2 linked regions of the Candidatus Palibaumannia cicadellinicola genome follow. The protein of the gene in region 2 interacts with the protein of the main gene of each other region in a pairwise test. Links are inferred from orthologs where the notes say so. Each region holds a gene or a part of one and is shown on either strand. Other genes may lie near its edges.

Region 1 (10,376 bases), 100 kb from region 2 along the record:
AATTACCTGCGCCGCCTAGTAGTTCCGATTGTTTCTCGTATTGTTCCAACCAATTAGCCATTTCGCTATTAGCACGTCGATTAGATAGTACCCAGACCGAAGCTCCACTAGCGCGGCGGTTGGGCGCTGCATCAGCATGTATGGATACTAGCACGCTTGCTCCATGTTTACGTGCTACATCGGATCTACCCATCACCGAGATAAAAGAGTCACCGTCACGAGTTAGTACTGGCTTAAACATAGGATCCGCATTGAGCATAATTTTTAGCTTTCTAGCTATAGCTATCGTGACATTTTTTTCTTGAAGTCCGTTGGGGCCAGTAGCACCTGGATCTTGACCACCATGTCCCGCATCAATAGCTACTATTACTGGTACAGTACTTGCTGTGGGAAGGTCTCTATTTATCATGTTAGAAGGTAAAGGTAGGGGCGTACTACTTACCGCTGACATCTTTCTATTAATATCAGTGGCCAAAATCGTTAATACTACATTATAACGCTCACTCACTTGTTGTTTCGTTACCCGTATGTTAGATTGGCACGTTAACTCTAAAACTAGACGTAAACTTTGCTTATCTACTGGTCTACTAGTGCGAATACGTTTAATAAGATTATTGCCGTTAAAATTTATCGGTAACTCTTCCTGCCCCTGCAAAAGTACACTTTGGCGAATATCCAATACTACCCGCTCTGGATTATGCAGAGAGAACCAAGTATATACTGGTGGTGCATTGAAACAGAGTGTTACCGTTGAGTGGATGATATTATTAGTGACTTGGATATTGCGTAGGGTCGCAGCAGCGCACCGGCCCATAATTAATCCTATTACTAAAAACAAAGTAATATAATAATATAATAGCTTCATGAATAAGGTTCCTGCAGCAAGGACAAAGCTGCCAGCAGGTGTTCGCCGTTAGCGTTGTATGTTTGTAGCTCAGCCCGACGTATTATCCCCTGAGACTTAAGGGTAAGAGATAGATCCATAGTGGGTAAAATACCTTCACCATGTTGTGGCCACTCTATCAAACATAGAGCACAATGATCTAAATAGTCTCGTATACCTATTAACTCTAGTTCCTCTGTGTTTGCTAAACGGTAAAGATCGAAATGATAAACCGTCCAGCGTGCTAACACATATGGCTCTATCAAAGTATAAGTAGGACTTTTAACATTTCCCACATACCCTAACGCCCGTAGAAATCCTCGACATAAGGTCGTCTTACCGGCGCCAATATCGCCATAAAGATAAATTACACAAGCTTGTTGGCATGCGACGGCTAATGTCGCACCTAAAGCCACTGTTGCCATTTCATCTGGTAAAGGGATGATCAGTTTTTCCATATTTTTTCTATGCTTTGTGATCAGAATAAATTGATAGCATGCAAATGCTAGTAGCGATAGCTTTGACGCAAGCTATCTGTCAAAAAAAACACGAAAGCAATAATTTGTCATCTCGCTAAAATAAGTCTTGAGCCGGAAGATCATTGATTTCGAGTGAGGGGTAATAAAAGCATTGTGACTCTAGAATACCAGTAATTGAAGCGCATTTTTATGCCTATCTGATGAAACTGAAGCTAAATATATACCCATGCTGTTTAATTGAGTTATCATCAATTAGGCTCAAGACGGATAAAATGTGCGCGATAATAAACTAATTCTGCCACTGACTCACGAATATCATCCAGAGCCTTATGGCTGTTTTTTTTCTTCAGACCTACCATAATTTCCGGACGCCATCGGCGAGCAAGTTCTTTTAAGGTACTGACATCTAGGTACCGATAATGAAAATAAGCTTCTAGTGCTGGCATGTAACGATAGAGAAAACGTCGATCTTGACCAATACTATTACCACAGATTGGCGATTTACCAGCTGGTACCCACTCCTTTAAAAAAGTAAGCGTTTGTGCTACTGCTGTTTCTTCATTTAACGTACTATTACGAACTCTTTCCACTAATCCACTAGTAGTATGGGTACGGGTATTCCATTCATCCATTAACGTTAGTTGAGCTTCACACTGATGAACTGCTAAAACTGGCCCTTCAGCTATGACGTTTAAATCAGTATCAGTGATTAATGTAGCAACTTCAATAATACGATCATGTGTAGGATCAAGACCAGTCATTTCTAGATCTATCCATATTAAGTTATTGTCATTTACCGGCATAATGTGTTTGTCACAAGAGATTTTATAGATGATCTGATATAATATTTCTATTATATCGATGTTCATCGCTACGAGCGATGTATTCACTACAAGCTAGTTAGTAAAAATTACTATTCAAAGGTTCGTCGAGTACTCAATTAGCGTACACGATACCATTGCCAAACATATACCAGTAAAGTGAAAACGATTCCTCTTCAATAAAATAACTTCAGTCTAGCCTTAACTAGCTATTATAAGATTGCACAGCTTTATTATTTGAGCAATTGTAACCAATGCATAGATTAACTAAGAAGTAAAAATTATTTTTATGGCATCTACAGCCAGAATAAATGACCTGTTGTTTGTCAAATTTTAAATTAGTCATAAGAGGTACCTGTGCTGTATAGAATAATAAAAGCATTACAACACCTACTGTATCTACCTAAATATTGGTTGACCCAGCTAGCTGGTTGGGGTGCTGAACTCCAGGGCGGCTGGCTAACTAGCGTAGTGATTACACTATTCGTACGCTTCTATAAAGTCAATATGCAAGAAGCGCTACAGCCTGATATAGCTACTTATTCTACATTCAATACATTTTTTATCCGTGCGCTCAATAAATACGCTCGTCCGATCGATACAGATCATTCGGTACTAGTACTGCCCGCTGACGGTATGATATCCCAATTAGGATCTATCAAAGGAGAGTGGATTTTTCAAGCTAAAGGTTATCACTATAGCTTAGAAGCTCTACTAGCTGGTCAAGATCATATGATCAATGATTTTCGTAATGGAAGTTTTGCTACCACTTATCTTTCTCCTAAAGATTATCACAGGATTCATATGCCTTGTAACGGCGTATTGCGCAACATGATCTATGTACCAGGTGATCTATTTTCAGTTAATCCTTCTACGGTTACCAAGATTCCTAATCTATTTGCTCGTAACGAGCGAGTCATTTGTTTATTCGATACTGATTTCGGCTCCATAGCACAAATTCTTATTGGCGCAACTATTGTCGGTAGTATAGAAACAGTCTGGGCGGGTACTGTAACACCACCACGAGCAGGTATGATCAAATATTGGCACTATCCAAAAGTCGTAGCAAACGATGCCATCGTATTACTGAAAGGGCAAGAAATGGGCCGCTTTAAGCTTGGCTCTACCGTCATTAATTTGTTCCCTAGCGGTAGAGTCCAGCTGGTAGATCACCTACATGCGAGTTATGTTACCCGTGTTGGACAGCCGTTAGCATATGGCATCGTCCTAGCTGTAAGCTAACTTCTGCCTTAAACGGTAAAATAAGAGAGTTTTAGCCTTGCGTCTAATGATGATGTTCCTACTAGGATGGCTAGTTACCGCTCCAGTATTAACTGCTAAGCTACCTGATGAGAATACTATTCAAAAGGATCTACAACAGGAGCTTGATGATAAAAGTACTGTGAATCATACCGCTATAATTGAGGCTCTGCAGTTAGCATTAAACGCGGTTGCAGAGAGTAAAGCGTCGAGCGCAAAAATTAAAGAATATCAGAAGGTCATCGATGATTTTCCTGCTCTGACGCGACAGTTACGTGCTAAAAAACACAAAGCATTGGAACAATCAGCTCAGATAATACTACATCACAACATCTCTACTAGAGAACTAAACCAGCAATTGCTACAGGTAAACAGAAAATTTATTGATCTAACGAGACAATTGCAACATGAGCAGGAAATAGCGCGCGCTATCAGCGACTCACTAGGCTTCTTACCGCAGCAGCAAACAGTTGCGCGTAGAGCGCTAAATGATGTAGAGCAACAACTTCAGGCGTTACCAACACCATGTACACCGCTAGAGCAGGCGCAAGCAACCACATTGCAGGCAGAACAAATAGCGCGCAGGTTAAAAGTTGATGAATTAGACCTAGCGCAACTTAGTGCCAATAATCGGCAGGAACTTTCACGTCTTCGCGCAGAACTATTAAAGAAACGTCACGATCATATGGATCAACAGTTGCAAATGTTACGCAATCAGCTAAATAATCTATACCAGCAGGAGGCAGAACAAGCGCTTGAACATACTGAAATAATCGCAGAAAAAGGTAAAACTTTACCTCAATTCATTAGTGATCAGTTACAAACTAACCACCAACTATCTATTGCTCTGAATAAACAGGCTCAACGCATGGATACGATTGTTTCGCAGCAACGCCAGGTAGCATCACAGACTCAAAAAGTACGACAGGCACTAACTGCATTAATCGAGCAGGAACCGTGGCTCAATGAATCACCAATACTTGGGGAGACCTTACGTACTCAAGTTTCTAATTTACCGGATCTACCCAAACCTCAGAAACTGGATAGCCAGATGGCGCAGCGGCGAGTTAAGCGCTTGCAGTATGAAGAGTTAATCAATCAACTGCCACAGTTTGTGCAAGGCAAACAAGATGACGGCTCGCCGCTCAAACCAACACAAAAGCGTATCTTAGCTGCCCAGTTGACAACTCAACGTAACCTACTCAATGCACTGCTAACCGGAGGCGACACAGAAATACTTGAGCTCACTAAACTGAAGGTTGCTCACAGCCAGTTGGAAGACGCGATGAAGGAGCTCAGAGAAACAGCACATAGCTATCTTTTCTGGGTGGCTGATGTAACTCCTATTACCTTTGCTTATCCTCTACTTGTTGGTCAAGATCTAAAGATGCTCCTAACGTTAGATACTTACCATCAACTTTTATGTGCACTTAAAATGATATTTACTAGACATGAAACTTTGATTCAGCTTTTTGGTGCTCTAGTACTGATCGGATTCAGCTTAAGTTCACGCCGGCACTATCATACTTTTCTCGTACGTTCTAGCGGTAGAGTCGGTAAAGTTAATCAAGATCATTTCACTCTAACATTACGTACAGTGTTCTGGTCATTACTGATCGCCTTACCGCTACCGGTATTATGGTCGGCTCTAGGTTACGGTTTACGTCATGCTTGGCCTTATCCAGCGGCGGTAGCGATTGGCGAAGGTGTAAGCGCTACTGTTTTAATACTGTGGATATTTATGGTGAGCACTTGTTTCGCTAAACAACAAGGGCTTTTTATTGTTCACTTTGGCTGGCCAGCACCACAAGTTAAGCGGGCGCAGCGCTATTATGCGTTTTTTATCGGTATTATTGTACCATTGATGATGGTGTTAATTGCCTTAGATACTTACCGCGACCGTGAGTTTGCCGGCACACTAGGCAGGCTATGCTTTATATTGTTATGTACCTGCTTGGGATTAGTTACTGTGAGTCTGAAACGCGCTGGATTACCGTTACATCTTGATCAACATGGTTCTAGCGATCATATTATAAACCGTTTTCTATGGAATACTCTGATCTGTGCACCAGTAGTGGCAGCCATAGCTTCTTGCCTTGGTCATCTCGCAACAGCCCAAGCATTGCTATCGAGGTTAGAAACATCAGTTGCTATATGGTTCTTGCTGCTGATTATTTATTATATAATCCGGCGCTGGATGTTGATCCAGCGCCGGCGTATCGCTTTCGAGCGCGCCAAACAGCGCCGTGCAGAAATTTTAGCTCAGCGTGCACGTAATGAAGAGCATTTATCTCAGTTACAATTAAATGAGGCAGCTGCAGAAGTCGATGAAAAGGTACTAGATCTCGATACTATGAGCGCTCAGTCGCTGCAATTGGTACGATCTATTATCACCCTCATTGCTATCTTATCGATTATCCTGCTGTGGTCGGATATTTACTCAGCATTTGGCTTTTTAGAGAAAATAAAATTATGGGATGTCACATCTACTCTCCAGGGCGTAGATATCATTCAGCCTATTACGCTAGGCGCAGTATTAGTTGCTATTGTAGTTTTCCTCATAACAACACAGCTGGTGCGCAACCTACCTGCACTACTGGAATTAGCGCTATTGCAACATTTAAATCTCACACCTGGTACTGGGTATGCTATTACGACACTTACTAAATACAGTCTGATGCTTTTAGGAGGGCTCATTGGATTTTCTTTCATAGGCATCGATTGGTCGAAGTTACAATGGTTAGTAGCGGCGTTAGGTGTGGGATTAGGGTTTGGTTTACAAGAAATTTTCGCTAACTTTATCTCTGGCCTAATTATCTTATTCGAAAAACCAATTAGGATCAGTGATACCGTTACTATCCGTAACCTGACTGGGAATATCACCCGTATTAATACTAGAGCTACAACGATTACCGACTGGGATCGTAAAGAAATAATCATGCCCAACAAAGCATTTATTACCGAACAGTTTGTCAATTGGTCACTGTCTGATACGGTAACGCGTGTCGTTTTAAATGTTCCCGCACCACCTGGCGCGAACATCGAACAGGTAACCCATATTTTAGTACAGGCTGCACGTCGCTGTCCGCTAGTATTAGAAATTCCTGCACCGGAAGCGTATCTAGTAGATTTGCAGCAGGGTTTACCACTTTTTGAATTACGTATGCACGTTGCTGAAATGGGTCACCGCATGCCTTTACGCCATCAGGTACATACACAGATTATCAACGAATACCGAGAACATGAGCTAGAATTACCATTTCCACCGTTTCAGTGGCGTACAGATCAGTTCCGCATCGATAAGTCAGTGTATTAAACCAAAACTAAACTTAAGAGTGATATGTAATTTTATTTAACTCTAGATACATACTCACTAGAGCGGGTGTCTACTTTAATTATTTCACCGTTCTGGATAAATAAAGGAACTTTCACGATTGCTCCAGTAGTTAAGGTCGCTGGTTTATAGCTAGTACTAACGGTATCACCTTTGATACCAGGATTGGTAGAAATAACTTCTAATTCAACAAATTTTGGTGGGGTTACGATAATAGGCTGACCGTTCCATAGGGTGAGTACACAAGCTGCTTGTTTGACTAACCATTTAGCATGGTCGCCAACAGCTTTCGCATCCGCAGCTAGTTGTTCAAAGTTATTATTATTTATAAAATACCATAAATAACTGTCCTTATATAGATAATTAAGGTGGAGATCTATTACATCAGCTGCTTCAACAGAATCACCAGACTTAAAAGTTTTTTCGAGCACCTTATCCGAAATAAGCTGACGTAGACGTACTCGGTTGAATGCCTGTCCTTTACCTGGTTTAACAAACTCATGATCGATAATCGCACAGGGTTCGCCATCTAACATGATTTTAAGACCAGAACGGAATTCGTTAGTATTATAAGACGTCATATCTATTTGATATTGCTGCAATAATGTATGAAGGATAGAAGGATATAAGATAAAAAACCCCAGCTAATACTCAGCTGGGGGATTAACGCGATTAGTCGCTTGTTGATTTATTACTTTTTTATGGGCAACTTACATCATGCCGCCCATACCGCCCATACCACCGCCACTCGAGGCGCCCATATCAGGCTTTTCTTCTTTGGGAAGATCTGTGACCATACATTCTGTAGTGATCATAAGACCAGCAATTGAAGCAGCATACTGTAGTGCAGAACGAGTAACTTTAGTTGGATCTAGTATACCCATATCAATCATATTACCGTACTTTTCTGTCGCTGCATTATAACCCATATTACCTTCACTTGCTTTGACGTTGTTGGCAATAACTGATGGTTCTTCACCAGCATTAGCCACGATCTGACGTAGCGGAGCTTCCATAGCACGTCGTGCTACTTTTATGCCAACGTTTTGATCTTCATTGTCGCCACGTAGTTCAGTAATACCGTTAGCCGCGCGAATGAGCGCTACGCCACCGCCTGCAACAACACCTTCTTCTACTGCAGCACGAGTAGAGTGTAGAGCATCTTCTACGCGGGCTTTCTTCTCTTTCATTTCAACTTCAGTGGCTGCACCAACTTTAATAACTGCAACGCCACCAGCTAATTTAGCTACACGTTCCTGTAGTTTTTCACGATCGTAATCAGAAGTAGCTTCTTCACGCTGTTGATTTATCTGTGTCACACGGCTATCAATTACTGCTTTATCGCCTACTCCATCGATAATAATCGTAGTATCTTTCGTAATAACAATCCGTTTAGCCTGTCCCATATCTTCTAGGGTAGCTTTTTCAAGTTCTAGACCGATTTCTTCGGAGATTACGGTACCAGCTGTAAGAACAGCAATATCTTGCAGCATTGCTTTACGGCGATCACCAAAGCCAGGTGCTTTTACTGCTGCGACTTTTACGATACCACGCATGGTATTAACCACTAAAGTAGCTAGAGCTTCGCCTTCTACATCTTCAGCTATCACTAAAAGTGGTTTGCTTGCTTTAGCCACAGCCTCTAATAACGGAAGCATTTCTCGGATATTGGATATTTTTTTATCAGCTAGTAAGATGAACGGATTTTCTAATTCTACGGTCCCGGTTTCTTGCTTATTGATGAAATAAGGAGATAAGTAGCCACGGTCAAACTGCATACCTTCAACTACATCCAGTTCGTCTTGTAAACCAGAACCTTCTTCAACAGTGATAACGCCTTTTTTACCTACTTTTTCCATCGCTTCAGCGATCAGAGTACCAACTTTTTCATCAGAGTTGGCGGATATAGTTCCAACTTGAGCAATAGCTTTGGAATCTGCACAAGGTACCGATAGTTTTTTCAATTCTTCAACAGCACCAATAACCGCTTTATCGATACCACGTTTCAGATCCATTGGATTCATACCAGCGGCCACTGCTTTTAGCCCTTCGTTAACTATAGACTGCGCTAGTACTGTTGCGGTAGTAGTACCATCACCTGCAGCATCATTAGCTTTTGAAGCTACCTCTTTCACCATCTGCGCACCCATATTTTCGAATTTATCTTCTAATTCTATTTCACGTGCAACAGAAACACCGTCTTTAGTGATGACAGGAGCGCCAAAAGACTTGTCTAACACCACATTACGACCTCTAGGACCTAGAGTAACTTTTACTGCATCAGCTAGAACGTTTACACCTCTAAGCATTTTGACGCGAGCTTCGTTACCGAATTTTACTTCTTTAGCTGCCATTTTATTTTCCTTAAACTTGTTTAGTTAACATAATTCAGCAAACTTATTTAGTTAACATAATTACGCGTGGATTACTTTTCAACAATGGCCAAAATGTCGCTTTCAGACATGATTAACACCTCATCATTATCTATTTTTTCTACCTTCACGCCATATCCGTCATTAAAAATTATGGTGTCGCCAACTTTCACATCTAACGCTTTCACTTCACCATTTTCTAGGCTACGGCCACGACCCACTGCCAGTACTTCTCCACGGGTAGATTTGCCTGCTGCAGAACCTGTCAGCATAATGCCACCTGCTGATTTAGATTCAACTTCTTTACGCTTTACGATAACACGATCGTGTAATGGACGAATTTTCATTGATAGCTCCCCTTAAAGAAAATTCAGGTCAATTTTGTATAGGATGGATGAATGTTGGGCATTTAATTATGCCACCTTCATGCGTTAATGATGGGGGCGTTAAAGAACGCTTCAAGGGTAAAAAAATAATTTTTTTTATTTTGCGTAATTTTTAGTCAAAATAATTACGATATTGAAATAAAATTTATCACTAAAATATAAGTGCTTACTATCATTTTCATGATGTTTTGTTTAGTAACGACAATTAAGCCTAAATTTAGATTTGGATGACAATATTAGTAAATCAATTTAACTCCCAAAAATAATCATAATAGCCACTACTTTCCTATTTAGCGAGGCTACACTCTCCTTCCTTAACCTTAAGTTTTAGGTTCATAATATATTTGTCATGTTCATAAGGCATTACATATTACATGTAGTAATTTATTAATTATAACAAAAAATATTTAAATGAATTATTTTATAAATTAAGGAAGTGACATGGCAATAGCAAATACGATCCGTATAGAAGAAGATCTACTTGGTACCCGTGAAGTTCCTGCTGCTGCCTATTATGGTATTCATACCTTACGTGCTAGCGAAAATTTTTATATTAGTACCGTACGTATAAGCGATATACCTATATTAGTGCGCAGTATGGTGATGGTTAAAAAAGCAGCAGCTTTTGCTAATAAGGAATTAAAAACTATGCCATCGGGTATTGCTGATATTATTACTCGTGCTTGTGATGAGATGCTGGTCAAAGGCCGCTGTATGGATCAGTTTCCAGTTGATGTTTTTCAGGGTGGAGCAGGCACCTCTATTAATATGAATATTAATGAAGTGCTAGCTAACATTGGTTTAGAATTAATGGGACATAAAAAAGGAGAATACCAATTTC
Region 2 (11,928 bases):
GAGATATAATCAATACCCATTAAGATATATTCTGGTAGGTTTTTTAATGTTATATTTCCAGAAACTTCTAGTAAGATACGCTGTTTAGTTATCGTTACTGCGCGAGTAATATCTTGATAACTAAAGTTGTCTAACATAATGATATCAGCTTTTGTTTCTAGAGCTTGTATTAACTCTTGTAAATTCTCTACTTCAACTTCAATAGGTATATTACTAGACATATGAGTACGTAATTCTATAGCATTAGCTACTGCCTTAGCGATAGAGCCAGCAGCAATAATATGATTTTCTTTTATTAAGAATCCATCTGTTAAACCTAGTCGATGGTTGCTACCACCTCCACATAGTACCGCATATTTGAATGCCGTACGTAAACCCGGTAGTGTTTTACGAGTGTCTAATAGTTTAGTTTTGGTATGTTTTAATACATCAGCGTAACGTTTGACTGTGCTAGCAACACCACTCATAGTTTGAATAAAATTTAGAGCAGTACGTTCACCAGTTAGTAATATTTGTGTAGAACCAATCATGTTACATAGTAGTTGATTAGCTTGTATAATATCACCATCGTTAACTTGCCAATGAATATTAATATTTCCACCGAGTTGTTTGAAAACTTCTTGAAACCAGTTTTTACCACAGAAGACACCATTTTCACGGGTTATAATAACTGCAGTAGATTTACTTTGATGAGGTATGAGTTGCGCAGTAATATCTGCCTGTGCATTAGTAATTCCACCTAAATCTTCTTGAAGTGCAAAACTTACAGTATATGGAAGATCTTGTTGAATGCGTGTAAATAATTCTGCTTTACGAATCTTAGTATTATAACTAGAAGAAAACATAATGGCTCCATGTTAATTACTAGATATATTATCTTTGAAAATACTTAACTATTATATGATTATATTTTATAAGTAAAAAAACTTAAGTTGAATAACTTTCAAAAGTATTAATATAATTTTGTTAAATACTACTATACAAAGTATAGTATGTTTACTATATAAAATATATGAAGTATATTAGTAACTTTTAATTGTTACTACTATTACTATACGTAATGAAACATAAGCTGTTGTAGACAAAAAGGTTAAGATTTTGTTACTTTCAATTTGATATGAAAATATCAATTTTTCTCAACATAGTCCATACCATGTAACATCTAAGTAAATATTCATTAATTACTATTGATCAATAGCTTAAGTTATATTATATATATTATATGTAATATATATAATATAACTATATATATTATTAAATATTTTATTAGCTATTGTTTTGATGGAGACTTACTGATCGTCTACTGAGACGTAAACTTTTGAAATTTGAAATGAGTTCAATTTAATTAGTAATACATAGTTAGAAAATAAAACATAATGTATAACAAACTTTATATTTTACCTTAAGCAAATAAAAGGAAAACTGACCATGTCAGAAGGATTATATCATGACGTAGATCCGATCGAAACATGCGACTGGTTACAGTCTCTCGAATCGGTTATTCGTGAAGAAGGTATTGCACGAGCACAGTTTTTAATTAATCAGATATTAGAAAAAGCACGTGAAAATGGGATTCAAATTTCTACAGATCTATCCTCTAATAATAATTATATCAATAGCATTTCGGTAGAAGATGAGCCTGAGTATCCAGGTAATTTAGAACTAGAGCGTCGTATTCGTTCTGCGATTCGCTGGAATACTGTAATGATGGTATTACATGCCTCTAAAAAGAATCTTGATTTAGGTGGTCACATAGCTTCTTTTCAATCATCTGCAACAATTTATGATGTTTGCTTTAATCATTTTTTTCGAGCTAGAAATAATAAAGATGGTGGTGATTTAGTTTATTTTCAAGGACATATATCGCCTGGTATTTATGCTAGATCTTTTCTAGAAGGACGCATTACAGCAGAACAACTGAACAATTTTCGCCAGGAAGTAGATGGTCAAGGATTATCTTCTTATCCACATCCGAAACTTATGCCTGAATATTGGCAATTTCCTACTGTTTCTATGGGATTAGGACCTATTTGTGCAATTTATCAAGCTAAATTTCTTAAATATTTACATAATCGTGGATTGAAAGATACAAGTGATCAAACAATTTATGCTTTTTTAGGGGATGGTGAAATGGATGAACCAGAATCTAAAGGTGCACTGACTATAGCGACTCGTGAAAAACTTGATAATCTCATATTTATTATTAACTGTAATTTACAGCGTCTAGATGGTCCTGTTATTGGTAATGGAAAAATAATTAATGAGTTAGAAAGTGTATTTGCTGGTGCAGGTTGGAAAGTAATCAAAGTTATCTGGGGTAGTCGCTGGGATGAACTATTACGTCAAGACACTAAAGGAAAATTAGTACAGCTGATGAATGAAACTTTAGATGGTGATTACCAAACTTTAAAATCTAAGAATGGTGCTTATGTACGTAAACATTTTTTTGGTAAATACCATGAAACTGCAGAGCTAGTAAAAAATATGAGTGATGAAGAAATTTGGGCGCTAAACCGTGGTGGTCATGATCCCAAAAAAATTTTTGCTGCTATGCAAAGAGCTAAGCTTACTACTGGTAAACCGACAGTAATTTTAGTGCATACAATTAAAGGTTACGGTATGGGTGTGACAGGAGAAGGAATGAATATTGCCCATCAAGTAAAAAAAATGAATATAGAAGAAATACGTTACTTTCGTGATCGTTTTAATTTAAGTGTCATTACTGATGATCAAATAGAGTCACTCCCATACATTACTTTTAAAAAAGAATCAGAAGAATTTAAATATTTGCATGAACGACGCAACGCACTACATGGTTATTTGCCAAGTAGACTGAAAAACTTTACTCAATCACTTGAATTACCAAGCTTAGATGATTTTATTTCATTACTAAAAGAACAAAACAAAAAAATTTCTACTACAATTGCTTTTGTACGTGTATTAAGCATTTTGCTTAAAAAACCGATTATAAAAAATAGAATAGTACCTATTATTGCAGATGAAGCACGTACATTTGGTATGGAAGGATTATTTAGATTAATTGGAATTTATAATTCGGATGGTCAACAGTATACCCCACAAGATAGAGAACAACTAGCTTACTATCGTGAAGATGATAAAGGACAAATTCTACAGGAAGGTATTAATGAGTTAGGTGCCGCATCTTCCTGGTTAGCAGCTGCTACTTCTTACAGTTCTAATGATTTTCCAATGATTCCATTTTATATCTATTATTCTATGTTTGGTTTTCAACGTACTGGTGATCTATTTTGGGCTGCAGGAGATCAACAAGCGCGTGGTTTTTTAATTGGAGGAACTTCTGGTCGTACTACCCTAAATGGTGAAGGTTTGCAACATGAAGATGGTCATAGTCATATTCAAGCATTAACAATTCCTAATTGTATCTCTTACGATCCATCCTATGCTTATGAAGTAGCGGTCATTATCCATGATGGTTTGCATCGTATGTATGGAAAACAACAAGAAAACATTTTCTATTATATCACAACACTAAATGAAAATTATTTCATGCCAGTTATGCCAGTAGGAGTAGAAGAAGGAATTCGTAAAGGAATTTATAAGCTAGAAACCTTAGCAGGTACACAAGGTAAAGTACAGCTAATAAGTTCAGGGGCGATTTTACGCCATGTACGTAAAGCAGCTAAAATATTATCACAAGAATATGATATTAGTTCTGATGTTTATAGTGTGACATCATTTACTGAGTTAGCACGAGATGGCCAAGATTGTGAACGTTGGAACATGCTACATCCAACTGAAACTCCACGTATACCATATGTTGCTACTATTTTAAATACAGCACCAGTAATAGCATCTACTGACTATATGAAACTATTTGCGGAACAAATTAGCAATTTTATTCCTACCACACCATTTCATGTTTTAGGTACCGATGGTTTTGGCCTATCTGATAGTCGTGATAACTTGCGTCACTATTTTGAAATAGATGCAAGCTATATAGTAGTTGCAGCATTGTGGGTACTAACCAAAAGTAAAAAACTCAAAACTGATATTGTTAGCAACGCAATTAAAAGATTCGGTATTAATCCTGACAAAATTAGTCCACGTTTTGCATAAACGAGATAAGTTAATAATGACGATACAAATTAAAGTACCAGACATTGGTCTTGATGAAGTAGAAGTTACTGAAATTTTAGTAAATATAGGCGATCAAGTCAAAATTGAACAATCATTAATTACTGTAGAAGGTAATAAAGCATCGATGGAAATTCCTGCACCATTTCCAGGTGTTGTAAAAGAAATTAATATTAATGTAGGTGATAAAATTAGCACTGGTACTATTATTATGGTATTTGATGTAGAAGATATGGTATCAGAATCATGTTTAAATCTCATAGCTGTACCTGAGAAAACAGAAAATATAGAGAAAACAGAAATTAATGATACTGAAAACGAAGCGTACGTTTATGCTACTCCAGTCATTCGTAATTTAGCACGTGAATTCGGTATAAACTTAGCAAATATAAAAGGTACAGGTCGTAAAGGTCGTATTGTACGTGAGGATGTTCAAACTTATATTCGACATATTATTAAATATAATAATAATATAAATAATAATAACTTGATTCCATCAATATTGCCAGAAATTGATTTCAGCAAATTTGGAGAAATAGAGATTAGAGAATTAGGAAAAATACAAAAAATTTCTAGTGCGAATTTATATCGTAACTGGACTATGATTCCTCATGTAACTCAATTCGATGAAGCTAATATTACTGATGTGGAAGAGTTTAGACAAAAACAAAATATTCAAATCAAACAAAATTATCCTCATATTAAAATTACCTTATTGAGCTTTATAATAAAATCTGTTGCGCAAGCACTAAAAGAATTACCTATTTTTAATAGTTCACTATCAGTGAATGGGCAACAAGTAATACTAAAAAAATATGTAAATATTGGTATTGCAGTAGATACCCAAAATGGCTTAGTAGTACCAGTATGCCATGAAGTCAATAAAAAAGGTATTATTGATTTATCGCGTGAAATTATTTCTTTATCTGAAAAAGCTCATGCGGGTAAGCTTATGGCATCTGATATGGAAGGAGGATGTTTTACTATCTCGAGTTTAGGCGGTATTGGTGGTATGCAATTTACACCAATAGTAAATGCACCCGAGGTAGCAATCCTCGGAGTATCTAAATCATATTTAAAACAAGTTTGGACTGGTAAAAATTTTATATCTTTACTGATGTTACCTTTATCATTATCTTATGATCATAGAGTTATTAATGGAGCAGATGGAGCACGTTTTATTAAAGTTATTAACAACCATATGTCTAACATACGTAATCTAATTTTGTAATTATTAATTATATAAAGTTAATAACTAATAAACTTATAAAATTTAATAGCAACAGAAAATACCTAAGAGGTCATAATGAATACTGAAATTAAAACTCAAGTAGTGGTCCTTGGTGCTGGTCCAGGAGGTTATTCTGCTGCTTTTCGTTGTGCAGATTTAGGATTATATACTACGTTAGTAGAACGTTATCCTACTCTAGGTGGAGTATGTCTTAATGTTGGATGTATTCCGTCAAAAGCTTTATTACATGTGACTAAAGTCATAACAGAAGCTCAAGCTTTGAGTCAACAAAGTATATTATGTGGGGAATTACATACTGATATTCATAAAATGCGTCTCTGGAAAGAAAAAGTAATCAATCAACTTACCAGTGGTTTACACCATATGGCTAAAGAACGTAATATTCAAATAGTAAATGGATATGGTCAATTTACCAGTACTAACACTATAAAAGTAATAAGTAATAATAATATTGTTAATATTACTTTTGATCATGCGATAATTGCTGCAGGTTCTAGTCCTATTCCATTACCATTAATATCTTTTACAGACCAACGTATTTGGAATTCTACTGATGCATTAGCACTAAATTTTGTACCTAAAAAAATGTTAGTTATAGGAGGTGGAATTATTGGGCTAGAAATAGCAACTATTTATCATATGTTAGGTTCAGAAATAGATATAGTAGAAATTGCAGATCAGGTTATTCCTACTGTAGATAAAGATGTCATCGCAGTTTTTACTAAACATATTAGTAACAAATTTACTCTTATATTAGAAACTAAGGTAACAGCTTTAGAAACAAAAGTAGATGGTATTTATGTTACCATGAACTTTAAGAATAATCATGTAATAACTCAACGTTATGATGTAGTTTTAATAGCTATTGGTAGAAATCCAAACGGTCAATTATTAAATCTTAAAAAGATCGGTATTGCAGTTGATAATAAAGGTTTTATTCATGTTGATAAACAGATGCGTACTAATATACCACATATTTATGCCATCGGTGATATAGTAAGTCAACCAATGTTAGCGCATAAAGGAATACATGAAGGTTATATAGCTGCAGAAGTCATTGCTAATCTTAATCATTACTTTGATCCAAAAGTAATTCCTTCAATTGTTTATACTGAGCCTGAATTAGCCTGGGTTGGGCTTACTGAAAAAGAAGCTAAAGAAAAAAGTATAAACTATGAAGTATCTATTTTCCCTTGGTTAGCTTCAGGTAGAGCTATTGCTTCAAATTGTAAAGATGGTATGACTAAATTAATTATTAATAAAAATACACATAAAATTATTGGAGGAGCAATAGTTGGAACAAATGGAGGAGAATTACTTGGTGAAATTAGTCTCGCAATTGAGATGGGTTGTGATGCAGAAGATATAGCACTAACTATTCATGCTCATCCTACGCTATATGAATCTATTGGTCTATCAGCTAAAATTTATGAAGGAACTATTATTGACTTACCTAAAGTGAAAAAAAGCTAATAATAAGTTTTATAATTAAGTGCTAAATTACTGATTTAACACTTTATGAGTACTTTATGTTACATTTATTATTATAATACATTACTTAACTTAACTAAAATTAAATAATTATATTTATATTATAAATAAACTCTTGACTGATCAGTAAGATCAGGTAACATATAAACAATGTCGATTAATAATTATCTTATTCGACAATGCTCTTTAATAATTGATTAGATAATTTGTGTGGACACACGCAAAAAATAGTTAAAAACTTAAAAAACTAATAACATTGTTTTTTATGAATAATTTTTTAAGTAAACAATTTTCAATTGAAGAGTTTGATCATGGCTCAGATTGAACGCTGGCGGTAAGCTTAACACATGCAAGTCGAGCGGCATCGGAAAGTAAATTAATTACTTTGCCGGCAAGCGGCGAACGGGTGAGTAATATCTGGGGATCTACCTTATGGAGAGGGATAACTATTGGAAACGATAGCTAACACCGCATAATGTCGTCAGACCAAAATGGGGGACCTAATTTAGGCCTCATGCCATAAGATGAACCCAGATGAGATTAGCTAGTAGGTGAGATAATAGCTCACCTAGGCAACGATCTCTAGTTGGTCTGAGAGGATGACCAGCCACACTGGAACTGAGACACGGTCCAGACTCCTACGGGAGGCAGCAGTGGGGAATCTTGCACAATGGGGGAAACCCTGATGCAGCTATACCGCGTGTGTGAAGAAGGCCTTCGGGTTGTAAAGCACTTTCAGCGGGGAAGAAAATGAAGTTACTAATAATAATTGTCAATTGACGTTACCCGCAAAAGAAGCACCGGCTAACTCCGTGCCAGCAGCCGCGGTAAGACGGAGGGTGCAAGCGTTAATCGGAATTACTGGGCGTAAAGCGTATGTAGGCGGTTTATTTAGTCAGGTGTGAAAGCCCTAGGCTTAACCTAGGAATTGCATTTGAAACTGGTAAGCTAGAGTCTCGTAGAGGGGGGGAGAATTCCAGGTGTAGCGGTGAAATGCGTAGAGATCTGGAAGAATACCAGTGGCGAAGGCGCCCCCCTGGACGAAAACTGACGCTCAAGTACGAAAGCGTGGGGAGCAAACAGGATTAGATACCCTGGTAGTCCACGCTGTAAACGATGTCGATTTGAAGGTTGTAGCCTTGAGCTATAGCTTTCGAAGCTAACGCATTAAATCGACCGCCTGGGGAGTACGACCGCAAGGTTAAAACTCAAATGAATTGACGGGGGCCCGCACAAGCGGTGGAGCATGTGGTTTAATTCGATACAACGCGAAAAACCTTACCTACTCTTGACATCCAGAGTATAAAGCAGAAAAGCTTTAGTGCCTTCGGGAACTCTGAGACAGGTGCTGCATGGCTGTCGTCAGCTCGTGTTGTGAAATGTTGGGTTAAGTCCCGCAACGAGCGCAACCCTTATCCTTTGTTGCCAACGATTAAGTCGGGAACTCAAAGGAGACTGCCGGTGATAAACCGGAGGAAGGTGAGGATAACGTCAAGTCATCATGGCCCTTACGAGTAGGGCTACACACGTGCTACAATGGTGCATACAAAGAGAAGCAATCTCGTAAGAGTTAGCAAACCTCATAAAGTGCATCGTAGTCCGGATTAGAGTCTGCAACTCGACTCTATGAAGTCGGAATCGCTAGTAATCGTGGATCAGAATGCCACGGTGAATACGTTCCCGGGCCTTGTACACACCGCCCGTCACACCATGGGAGTGTATTGCAAAAGAAGTTAGTAGCTTAACTCATAATACGAGAGGGCGCTTACCACTTTGTGATTCATAACTGGGGTGAAGTCGTAACAAGGTAACCGTAGGGGAACCTGCGGTTGGATCACCTCCTTACACTAAAAAGTTAAATAAAATTGTGATGTGTCCACACAAATTATCTAGTTATTATTAATAACTATTAATAAAGTATGTATATTTATTTAAATATAGTATTTACATATAATTTTTATTTATGTCCCCTTCGTCTAGTGGTCTAGGACGCTGCCCTTTCACGGCAGCAACAGGGGTTCAACTCCCCTAGGGGACGAATGCAACAATTATTAGATACAATTTGTATAAATGTAAATTTAGTATGTTTGTTCTTTAACAATTTAAAATTAAACTCAAAATAACAAAATATTTTAGGGTTGTGAGGTTAAGTAACTAAGCGTATACGGTGAATGCCTAGACAGTCAGAGGCGATGAAGGACGTGCTAATCTGCGAAAAGCATCGGTAAGCTGATAGGAAGCATTATCAACCGATGATATCCGAATGGGAAAACCCGATACAAATTTTTGTATCATTATTAAGTAAATTCATAGCTTAATAAAGCGAACCAGGAGAACTGAAACATCTAAGTATCCTGAGGAAAAGAAATCAACCGAGATTCCCTCAGTAGTGGCGAGCGAACAGGGAACAGCCTAAAGCCATCATCAGTTTATATGTTAGAAAAATGTGTTTGGAAAAAACAGCAATAATAGGTGATAGCCCTGTATTCAAAAATATATAAGCTGTGAGCTTAAGAAGTAAAGCGGGACACGTGGTATCCTGTTTGAAGATGGGGGGACCATCCTCTAAGGCTAAATACTCCTGACTGATCGATAGTGAACTAGTACCGTAAGGGAAAGGTGAAAAGAACCCCGGTAAGGGGAGTGAAATAGAACCTGAAACCGTATACGTACAAGCAGTAGAAGCATTTTTAAAATGTGACTGCGTACCTTTTGTATAATGGGTCAGCGACTTATATTCTGTAGCAAGGTTAACCATATAGGGGAGCCGTAGGGAAACCGAGTCTTAATTGGGCGTTTAGTTGCAGGATATAGACCCGAAACCCGGTGAGCTAGCCATGAGCAGATTGAAGGTTAAGTAACACTAACTGAAGGATCGAACCGACTAATGTTGAAAAATTAGCGGATGACTTGTGGCTAGGGGTGAAAGGCCAATCAAACCGGGAGATAGCTGGTTCTCCTCGAAAGCTATTTAGGTAGCGCCTCGTGAATTCATCTTTGGGGGTAGAGCACTGTTTTGGCTAGGGGTCCATTCTGGGTTACCAACCCAATGCAAACTACGAATACTAAAGAATGTTATCACGGGAGACACACGATGGGTGCTAACGTCCATCGTGAAAAGGGAAACAACCCAGACCGCCAGCTAAGGTCCCAAAGTCATAGTTAAGTGGGAAACGAAGTGGGAAGTCATAAACAACCAGGATGTTGGCTTAGAAGCAGCCATCATTTAAAGAAAGCGTAATAGCTCACTGGTCGAGTCGTCCTGCGCGGAAAATGTAACGGGGCTAAACTATGCACCGAAGCTGCGGCAGCAATATTTGCATATTGCTGGGTAGAGGAGCGTTCTGTAAGCCTGTGAAGGTATATTGTAAAATATACTGGAGGTATCAGAAGTGCGAATGCTGACATAAGTAACGATAAAGCGGGTAAAAAACCCGCTCGCCGAAAGACTAAGGTTTCCTGTTCAACGGTAATCGGAGCAGGGTAAGTCGACCCCTAAGGCGAGGCCGAAAGGCGTAGTCGATGGAAAACAGGTTAATATTCCTGTACTAGATGTAACTGCGAAGGGGGAACGAAGAAAGCTAAGTTCGCCGGGTAACGGTTGTCCCGGTTTAAACGTGTAGGTGGAAAAAGTAGGCAAATCCGCTTTTTCATAACACTAAGGCGTGATGACTAACCATTCCAATGGTAAAGGAATTGATGCTATGCTTCCAAGAAAAGCCTCTAAGCTTCAGGTTACATAAAATCGTACCTCAAACCAACACAGGTAGTCAGGTAGAGAATACTAAGGCGCTTGAGAGAACTCGGGTAAAGGAACTAGGCAAAATGGTGCCGTAACTTCGGAAGAAGGCACGCTGGCATGTAAGTTATAGGACTTGCTCCTAACGCTGAAGCCAGTCGCAGATACCAGCTGGCTGCAACTGTTTATTAAAAACACAGCACTGTGCAAACACGAAAGTGGACGTATACGGTGTGACGCCTGCCCGGTGCCGGAAGGTTAATTAATAGAGTCACTAAGCTCTTGATCGAAGCCCCGGTAAACGGCGGCCGTAACTATAACGGTCCTAAGGTAGCGAAATTCCTTGTCGGGTAAGTTCCGACCTGCACGAATGGCGTAATGATGGCCAGACTGTCTCTACCCGAGACTCAGTGAAATTGAATTCGCCGTGAAGATGCGGTGTACCCGTGGCAAGACGGAAAGACCCCGTGAACCTTTACTATAGCTTGATACTGAATATCAAACTTTGATGTGTAGGATAGGTGGGAGGCTTTGAAGTGTAGACGCCAGTCTACATGAAGCCAACCTTGAAATACCACCCTTTAGTGTTTTATGTTCTAACTCTAGTCCGTAATCCGGATTGAAGACAGTGTCTGGTGGGTAGTTTGACTGGGGCGGTCTCCTCCTAAAAAGTAACGGAGGAGCACAAAGGTTAGCTAATCACGGTCGGACATCGTGAGGTTAGTGCAAAGGCATAAGCTAGCTTAACTGCGAGAGTGACAATTCAAGCAGATGCGAAAGCAGGTCTTAGTGATCCGATGGTTCTAAATGGAAGGGCCATCGCTCAACGAATAAAAGGTACTCCGGGGATAACAGGCTAATACCGCCCAAGAGTTCATATCGACGGCGGTGTTTGGCACCTCGATGTCGGCTCATCACATCCTGGGGCTGAAGTAGGTCCCAAGGGTATGGCTGTTCGCCATTTAAAGTGGTACGCGAGCTGGGTTTAGAACGTCGTGAGACAGTTCGGTCCCTATCTGCCATGGGCGTTGGAAGATTGAGAGGGGCTGCTCCTAGTACGAGAGGACCGGAGTGGACGCACCGCTGGTGTGCGGGTTGTCATGCCAATGGCATTGCCCGGTAGCTATGTGCGGAAAAGATAACCGCTGAAAGCATCTAAGCGGGAAACTTGCCTCAAGATGAGTCTTCCCTGAGGCTGAAGTTTAAGCCTCCTAAAGGGACGTTAAAGACTATAACGTTGATAGGTCTGATGTGTAAGCGCTGTGAGGCGTTGAGCTAACAGATACTAATGACCCGTGAGACTTAACCTTACAACACCTAAAATATTTAG

Evidence for each region.
Region 1: the proteins of aceE (region 2) and groL interact in binary tests that used the Escherichia coli proteins (3 or more experiments, as listed by UniProt). The link is inferred for Candidatus Palibaumannia cicadellinicola from one-to-one orthologs.

Annotation. Positions count from the first base shown.
Region 1 is NZ_CP008985.1:677,697-688,072, forward strand. What follows is about bases 6,810-9,784. They hold groL (chaperonin GroEL), read right to left. Parts: upstream 9,132-9,784; coding sequence 7,488-9,131; downstream 6,810-7,487. Other genes in these bases: efp (elongation factor P), read right to left, coding at 6,810-7,358; IM45_RS03255 (co-chaperone GroES), read right to left, coding at 9,203-9,496. Outside these bases: tRNA (adenosine(37)-N6)-threonylcarbamoyltransferase complex ATPase subunit type 1 TsaE, read right to left, coding at 862-1,341; orn (oligoribonuclease), read right to left, coding at 1,611-2,165; asd (archaetidylserine decarboxylase), read left to right, coding at 2,541-3,425; miniconductance mechanosensitive channel MscM, read left to right, coding at 3,472-6,759; more of efp, read right to left, coding at 6,792-6,809; aspA (aspartate ammonia-lyase), read left to right, coding at 9,983-10,376.
Region 2 is NZ_CP008985.1:572,658-584,585, reverse strand. Bases 1,071-4,298 are described here. They hold aceE (pyruvate dehydrogenase (acetyl-transferring), homodimeric type), read left to right. Parts: upstream 1,071-1,428; coding sequence 1,429-4,098; downstream 4,099-4,298. Other genes in these bases: IM45_RS02815 (2-oxo acid dehydrogenase subunit E2), read left to right, coding at 4,115-4,298. Also shown: nadC (carboxylating nicotinate-nucleotide diphosphorylase), read right to left, coding at 1-845; more of IM45_RS02815, read left to right, coding at 4,299-5,347; lpdA (dihydrolipoyl dehydrogenase), read left to right, coding at 5,420-6,841. UniProt on the Escherichia coli protein: Component of the pyruvate dehydrogenase (PDH) complex, that catalyzes the overall conversion of pyruvate to acetyl-CoA and CO(2).